2 regions of the Pelotomaculum sp. PtaB.Bin117 genome follow, and region 1 is predicted to be linked to the other one. Evidence: riboswitches for the same ligand, from Rfam matches in the RefSeq annotation. Region 1 holds a riboswitch; the other holds the start of a gene.
What was found. A riboswitch is a leader RNA that binds a small molecule or an ion and turns the genes downstream of it on or off. The one in region 1 is predicted to bind cyclic di-AMP.
Positions count from the first base shown of each region.

Region 2: linked by a shared signal. The riboswitch ahead of A4E54_RS08225 (hypothetical protein) and the one ahead of A4E54_RS11095 (cell wall hydrolase) in region 1 are both predicted to bind cyclic di-AMP.

Region 1 covers NZ_MVQM01000151.1:16,942-20,512, forward strand. Annotated here, with positions in the region: gene A4E54_RS11085 (tetratricopeptide repeat protein) at 1-739, opposite strand, end outside; gene A4E54_RS11090 (5' nucleotidase, NT5C type) at 805-1,437, opposite strand; gene A4E54_RS11095 (cell wall hydrolase) at 1,653-2,459, opposite strand; cyclic di-AMP (ydaO/yuaA leader) riboswitch at 2,460-2,629, opposite strand; gene A4E54_RS11100 (DUF2512 family protein) at 2,689-3,060, opposite strand; gene A4E54_RS11105 (zinc-ribbon domain-containing protein) at 3,125-3,505, opposite strand.
Region 2 covers NZ_MVQM01000119.1:6,640-10,210, reverse strand. Annotated here, with positions in the region: gene A4E54_RS08235 (hypothetical protein) at 78-554, opposite strand; gene A4E54_RS08230 (sigma factor-like helix-turn-helix DNA-binding protein) at 590-964, opposite strand; gene A4E54_RS08225 (hypothetical protein) at 1,326-1,727, opposite strand; cyclic di-AMP (ydaO/yuaA leader) riboswitch at 1,734-1,890, opposite strand; gene A4E54_RS08220 (hypothetical protein) at 2,161-2,385, shown strand; gene A4E54_RS08215 (SOS response-associated peptidase) at 2,453-3,121, opposite strand; gene recD2 (SF1B family DNA helicase RecD2) at 3,236-3,571, opposite strand, start outside.

The sequences.
Region 1 (3,571 bases):
ATGAAGTTTCATTCAAGTATTCAACTGCTTGTTCATAACTCCCCTTGCGGTAATTCAAGATACCTAAATACAGGTTGGCTAAATCGATGTTACCGTCAAGTTCTTTATATTTCAGGAGGTGTCTTTCAGCTTCTTCCAAACTACCCGACTCAAGGAAACAGATAGCAAGCTCAAGAAGGGCCTGTGTTTTATCCTGATAAACGGAAACATAACTCTGAAGGCATGAAATTGCCTCGCTGAATTTTCCTAAAGCATACAAAGATTTACCAACCCAATAACAGGCCAGAAAAATATCATCGTTATTAGTTGCCCCGGACATTATTTCACGGAAAATTTTCAAAGCGTTATCGTATTGTTTTAAAGCAAAATAGATCTTGCCCGTATGGAATAAATTTTGGATGCTTTTCGAAGCAATGCTGAAACAACTTAAGGCCTCCTCGAAACGGCCCATATGATAAAGGCATGTACCCTTTAACGGCGCCAGTTCGACTTGCGGCACAGTGGACGAAGCTTTTTCCAATGCTTCCAGACAATCCTCATAGCATGTATCTTTCTGGTAGAGACCGGCAAGCTTCAGGTAAATTTTCCCGGCAATTTCCTTCCTCCCGAGTTCCTCCAGGATCGCAGCATACCTGATTAATGCGCCGATATTCTCAGGCTCCTTATTTATGATCTTTTTTAATATTCTTTTCGACTCGAATATTTCCCCGTGGTAATACAGCCTGATTGCATCTGCCATTTCATTCAATGGAATCACCCCCCTGCCAGCTGTATTTACGGCTTCAAGAATCACCTGCAGCCGGCTCAAGTTAAAGCTGTGCCGGCAGGCGGAACAACCGCCTTTATATAATCATTTTTATTAAAACAAGAAGCCGCCGGCTGTTGTGATTCTGTAACCAGGGTCTTGTAAATTTCGAGCCATGAATATCTGCGGTGAATGAGCTCCGGTAAATCTCCCCGGTTGTATGGAGCATCAATCAGTATGACCGGTATTCCCACCGCGCTTAACTTTAAACCAACCTCAAGCGTGTCCTCCACCATTACGTCCAGCCCGATTTTCAGGCAAGTATCATCTTTCTCGTAGCTGCCGATAAGCAACAGCTCGTCATAAAGCATACCATACTGCTGCAGCCAAGCCTGTGTTTCCCGCCTGTACACTTCTTTTCTGGCCGTGATGATATAAATATTATGATATTTTTTGATCCTGCTAAGATAATGCGCGGCGTCTTTTACCGGACAGGGGGCGGACATCAAAAACCGGCCTCTTTGTTCAATAAATGCTTTTAATTCAACAGGCGTAATATTAAACGTCTGGATAATATCATAGAGATGAACCTCTTCGACTTGCTTGTTTTTATTAAAAAAACGATTAAGTTCCCGAACCCATAAAGGCAGGCTGTCTGCCAAAACGCCATCAATATCCACCCCGACTCGCATTAATATCCCCCTTCAAGTGTGGGTTTCCATATTATTTGTAGTAAAATCAGTATATGTCAAACTATCGCAAATTGTCAATTGCGGTGCAAGAAGTAAAAACCCTCAGAATTATTGACTGCCGGCCAGTCGCAAACAAAAAAATAAGGCCCGTAAAACAGACCTTATTTGGCATGGGTGTTAGCTATTAAAGTACTGATAAGGATAAAACACTGTTGTTAATAAGTAAAAACAACATCTCCAATAACCGCGCTCACAGGCCTGGACCACAGCCAGCTATTACTGACCTTACTCCCGGCAAAGAAATAAAGCGCTCCGTTGCTCGGGTCTTCCCCGTTCAACGCATCCTTAGCCGCCTGAATGGATTGGTAACTTGCCGGTTTGTCAATCCATCCGTTCATGACCGGTTCGAACTGGTAGGTACCATTATCATATTGATAAATAATATCTTCTATCGTTTTTGGAAATTCAGAGCTGTACAACCGGTTCAACACCACAGCCCCAACCGCGACTTTTCCCGCATACGATTCGCCGTCAGCCTCAGCCGTAATTAAACGGGCCAAAAGGTCGACCTCCGCCGACGACGGCCTCTGGAAATAGCCTCCCCGGCTTACTCCGGACGCGGTATTTCTTACAGGGGCGCCGGAGGACCCGGGAATTGCCAGAACCATACCCGCGCAAATCGTGGTATCGCTCAGGCCGTTGGCCAGCATGATATCCTGATAGCTCACCCCGTACCTTTGGGCAATCAAATAAAGGCTGTCTCCCTCCGTGACGCTGTAATTAGAACTATCACTGCCGTAGTCACTTTCCGGAATATAAATCTGCTGCCCCGGGAAAATAAAAGAATCCTGAATTCCATTGGCCTCCTTCAGGGAATCCAAAGAGACGCCGTAATCCACGCTGATAGAATAAAGGCTCTCTCCGGGCGATACATTGTGAATAGCGGCATCAGCGACGGCCGGTACTGCATACACCCCCAACAACAATAAAAAACCTGACAGAATACGACAAACAAAATGCAATAAAAACCCCTCCTTCGCCTCCGGGGTTAGCTGAAGGGTTCGGGTTGAGGGCACCCTACCTCGATCACCGCCGGTCATTTACGCCTTCCGTCCAACGGTTAATCAGGATTCACCCCAAAAAATTTTTTCCCCCGTACCCCGGTTTACCGGGGATTCGGCTTTATTTCACAATTATATCAGTCCTTAGAATATCTGGCCATATCACAAATATTAGCATTTTTTTATCCACTTAAGGCTTAATCTTCCCCTGATATAATAATCTGGCCAGATAACGGCCGTGGTAATACCATTCGCCAAGCCCAATCAGGAGGGCGATAATCATCAGGCCCGGCACCGGAGGATTGACATTTTCCACAACCCGCGTCACCTCCCAAGTCACTGCCAGGGCGATAACAGCGTCAGATACCGCAGCCAAGCGGTTTCCATATAGCGGCAAAACTATTAAATCAGCAATAATATAGGCCGCCAAAGTTAAGACCACTGCCGCGACCACAGCCGTCAAAGTGGTTGTATTAGCCGCCAACGGCAATATTAACCCTAACACGGTAACGCTCAAAAGAAATTTTGTCAAGATAGCGTTAAAATGTTTGTTTTTAAACATTAAATTCCTCCCGGAATTGATATTTTTTCAAAAAAATAACCCCTGCGGGGTTATCTCACTCGGTTTAGTCATGATCAATTACTTTAGTCCCGCAATTAAAGCAAAAATTGGCGGCGGCGGGCAGCTCCGTCTGGCACTCGGAACATATCAGCGACTTCGGCAGAAGTTTGGTTATTTGCTCTTCGAATTCAGCGATATCATCCTCCAGTGCCTTTGTAGCGTCTAGAAGACGCTTTATCTCTTCCTCAATACCTTCCTCGCCCTTATGCCGCAGATAAACCAGATTACCCAGGGCTGAAAAGTTATTTTCCATCTCCTTTTCCAACTTGCTTATCTCATACTTTAGCTTGGCCGCACCGACAAGATCACTTGATTTTTTACTAATTGTCTTAGCCCCTTCACTGATTGTCTTGGCGCTTTCGCTAACCTTTTTAAAAATCTCCATATTGGCACCTCCTCATTATTAATGGTATAAACACGTAATTCTAGACAACTCCCTTATTTTCCTTCT
Region 2 (3,571 bases), on a different contig from region 1:
AACCATATCGTTTGTTAAACTATAAATACCAATGGCAATCTTTTTAAACTTTTCTGCAAATTCTTTTAACGAAACAATTACATATTACCATATGTCTTATCATAAACCACTAACTCATTAGCCCTAAAATCCATGGCACGGGTTGCTCTTTTTGTTAGTTGATCGACCGTCAAACCTGTTTTATCTACACTGATTCCAAAATGCTTAACACACTCACTACCAACATTAATATTTTTACCATTCCATTTGTTAAAAATATAAAAAACCCATCTGGTTGGTTGACCACAAAGTGTACATGGAGTCCTTTTGTCTTCAAGGTCATCAACAGGATGCTGCGGATTCCCCTCCCATTCTACCGTTGCTTGCCCAATTACTTTATTTAACATATTGTCAAAAAATCTTTGATAGTCGATGGAAAGACTATCAATAAGTTCTTCTGTTATCCTTTGGTTGGATTTTAATAAATCATGGAACCATGGATAATCTTCAATAACTTGACTATTTAGCAGTAACGTGCGCTCTTTATTCTTTAATCGAAGTTTACCCTGTGCCATTTATTGCCCCCGTATCCTATTTTGTCATCATAATTCTACAAACGGAATACTTTTCCTTCTGGCAAGCAAATCCCTTTACTTATAGTTTGCAATCGTATGGCAAGCTGTATTTTTTTCTCTGCACGCTTGATGTAGCTTTGGACTGATGCCTTAGAACAACCCAATAACTGGGCAGCTTGTGAGAAAGAATATCCTCTTCCGCGAACCAATTCATAAGCATCCTTTTCAAGAGGGGTCAAAGATTTTGTAAGTTTATCTAACAGGTCCAACATCCATTCAGGGGCAGCTTCAGCGGGTTCTCTATTCTGGATATACCTGGCCATCTCAAGCGGATCAACTGGCACTTCCCGTTTTGCCTGACTCCAGCGGACCACAATCCACTTTGTTCCAGGTATATGCCCCGTTTCCATAAGCTTAATTGTCCACTCAGTATCCGAGATTATACTGCCACGAATCAAAGGATTTACCTTACTTTCGCGAAACTCTCTCAGTGATTCTTATATTCTCGGATCAAGTCTTCCACCCTTGCCACCCCCTTTTCTTGAATAAAAAAGAGGCCTAAGCTTTATCGCTTAGACCTCCAGTTTTTCTGGCCAAGGTCTGGATAGCTGTCAATAGCTTCAGAAAGCACACCTTGGCAACCCAAGTAAACAGAACTGCATACAAAAGCTGGATAAAAAAACTGGGGGGAGTTCCACCGGTTTTTAAACTAAAATCTAATAATATTGTTTGGAATTTTTACTGTACCACAGGCAATGTTTTGTATTTATGTTATCTTGCGGCATTAAATAAATTAAACATTGAAGCAACAGATGATGGAGTTAGCTGCTGTATGTTAGCACCACATTGCGGGCTGTTGGTGCCCAGACATTGCCCTGATGAGAGATTTTGCAACAGACTTGACAGCCCAGCTTGCTGTTGCGCGTTAGTGCCACATTGCGGGCTGTTGGTGCTCAAACATTGCCCCGATGCGCAATTTTGCAACAAACTTGACAGCCCAGCTTGCTGTTGCATATTAGTGCCACATTGCAGGCTGTTGGTGTTAAAGCATTGCCCTGATGCGCAATTTTGCAACAAATCTGCCGGCGATGCAGCACTAGCGCTAGCCAGTACACCAAAAAGCAATAAGAGACAAGGTGCGATTACAAAAAGGATACGTTTGATTCTGACCATATTCTTTTCCCCTTTCTTTTGTCGCCTCCGAGGTTAGCTGACGGGTTCGGTTAAAGAAACCCTACCCAAGTTCACCATTAATAATGGTAACTTGGGATTCACCCCCACGAATGGTTCCCCCGTACCCAGTTGATTAATTTCTGGGATTCGGCAAATATATAGTCAGCTGTGGTTGAGTATACTATACTTCACGATTCAATAGCAAAATTAAGATATCCTCCTTAGTTACTGTTTAAACGATAGAGGCGAAGTATGCTAATAATAAAATATCTTTACTAAATATCAAAATAACAAGGGTTTATATTCCATCATCATATCTCATACCCTCCCGCCTTATTCATTGCACCTAAGTATCATAAAAATGGCAACCGGCGCTAACGTGGCATATAATAAAATAAAAAGCACGAGTGAGTATTATTTGGAGGCTAACACATTGGATAACGTAGACGACTATTACCTTAATCCAAATATAGACGGTAGTTTGCAGGACTATTTTGATCGTGTTCTGGGAGTTGATAAAATTTTCAAACCGCCAAAATTAAACGTAACAAAGTTAACTCTAATAGCTGTCCTAGACTGTATTGACGCTGCAATCGATTACCACAATAAAATTAATTTCCTGCTTTTATCAAAAATGATCATGGAATTAAAAACATGAATATGAACAGCGGACAATTTCTTTAGCCTTTCACCGGCTGAATGCCTGTCCAATCCGACGGAAGGGCCTAGCGCGGCTGAAATTCAGTTCTTTCTATGCAGAGCGGACTGTTCATCCCTGGTGAATTAACTATCGTTGACACATTATAAGCAGTTAAGATACCTTTATATGGCCGCAGCAGTTCTCTTGCCCTTACACGTTCCGCTTTCAGCCATGCTTTGTATTCACTCTCCCCGGCCAGTATCACAGGCATCCGGTCATGAATGTCTCTCATCAACGCGTTGGCCGCGGTGGTAATGATGCTGCAGGAATTAATGATTTTGCCGTCAGGCGCCTTCCAGCAGTCCCAGATGCCCGCGAAGGCAAAAAGCGACTTGCCCGGCAGGGTGATATACATTGGGGCCTTCTTGCCTCCCTCCCTGCGCCATTCAAAAAAACCGTCGGCTGGAACCAGGCAGCGCCGGCGCATAAAGGCATCCCTGAAAGCGGGTTTCTGCTCGACTGTCTCCGCCCTGGCGTTAATCATCTTGTAGCCGGCTTTCTTATCTTTAGACCAGCGGGGAACCAACCCCCAGTGCATCAAGGAGACTTTTCTCACTCCGGAATTATTGATAATCACCGGTATATCGGCGCCCGGCGCAATATTATATTGTGGGGTGTGCTCAAAGCTTTCCTCAAGCATAAAGTGAATTCTCAGTTCGTCCGGTTCGGTCGATAGAGTAAAACGTCCACACAAGTCAGGACACTCCAATCTATTATTAATCAAGTATTCAGCATTCAGGAGTTAGAACTCAGAATATTTACGGGGAGAAAGGCCATTTCTTATTCTGACTTCTGTAATCCTAGGCATTCACAATAATCTTTCTCTCAACCTGGTGTAGCGTTTTTGGGGTTTATTATTTCTAACGGCTATAGCCAACGCCTTTTTGCTGCCGACAATTATTACCAGTTCTTTCCCCCTGGTGATTCCCGTATAAATCAGATTTCTCTGGAGAAGCATGTAGTGTTGAGTCATAACCGGGATAATTACAGCCGGGTATTCACTGCCCTGAGATTTATGAATGGAGATGGCGTAGGCCGCCACCAACTCGTCTATTTCCGCAAACTCGTAAACAACCACCCTTCCGTCAAAATCTACCTGGATTTCCTGTTCTTCTTGATCAATGGAAACAACACGCCCCATATC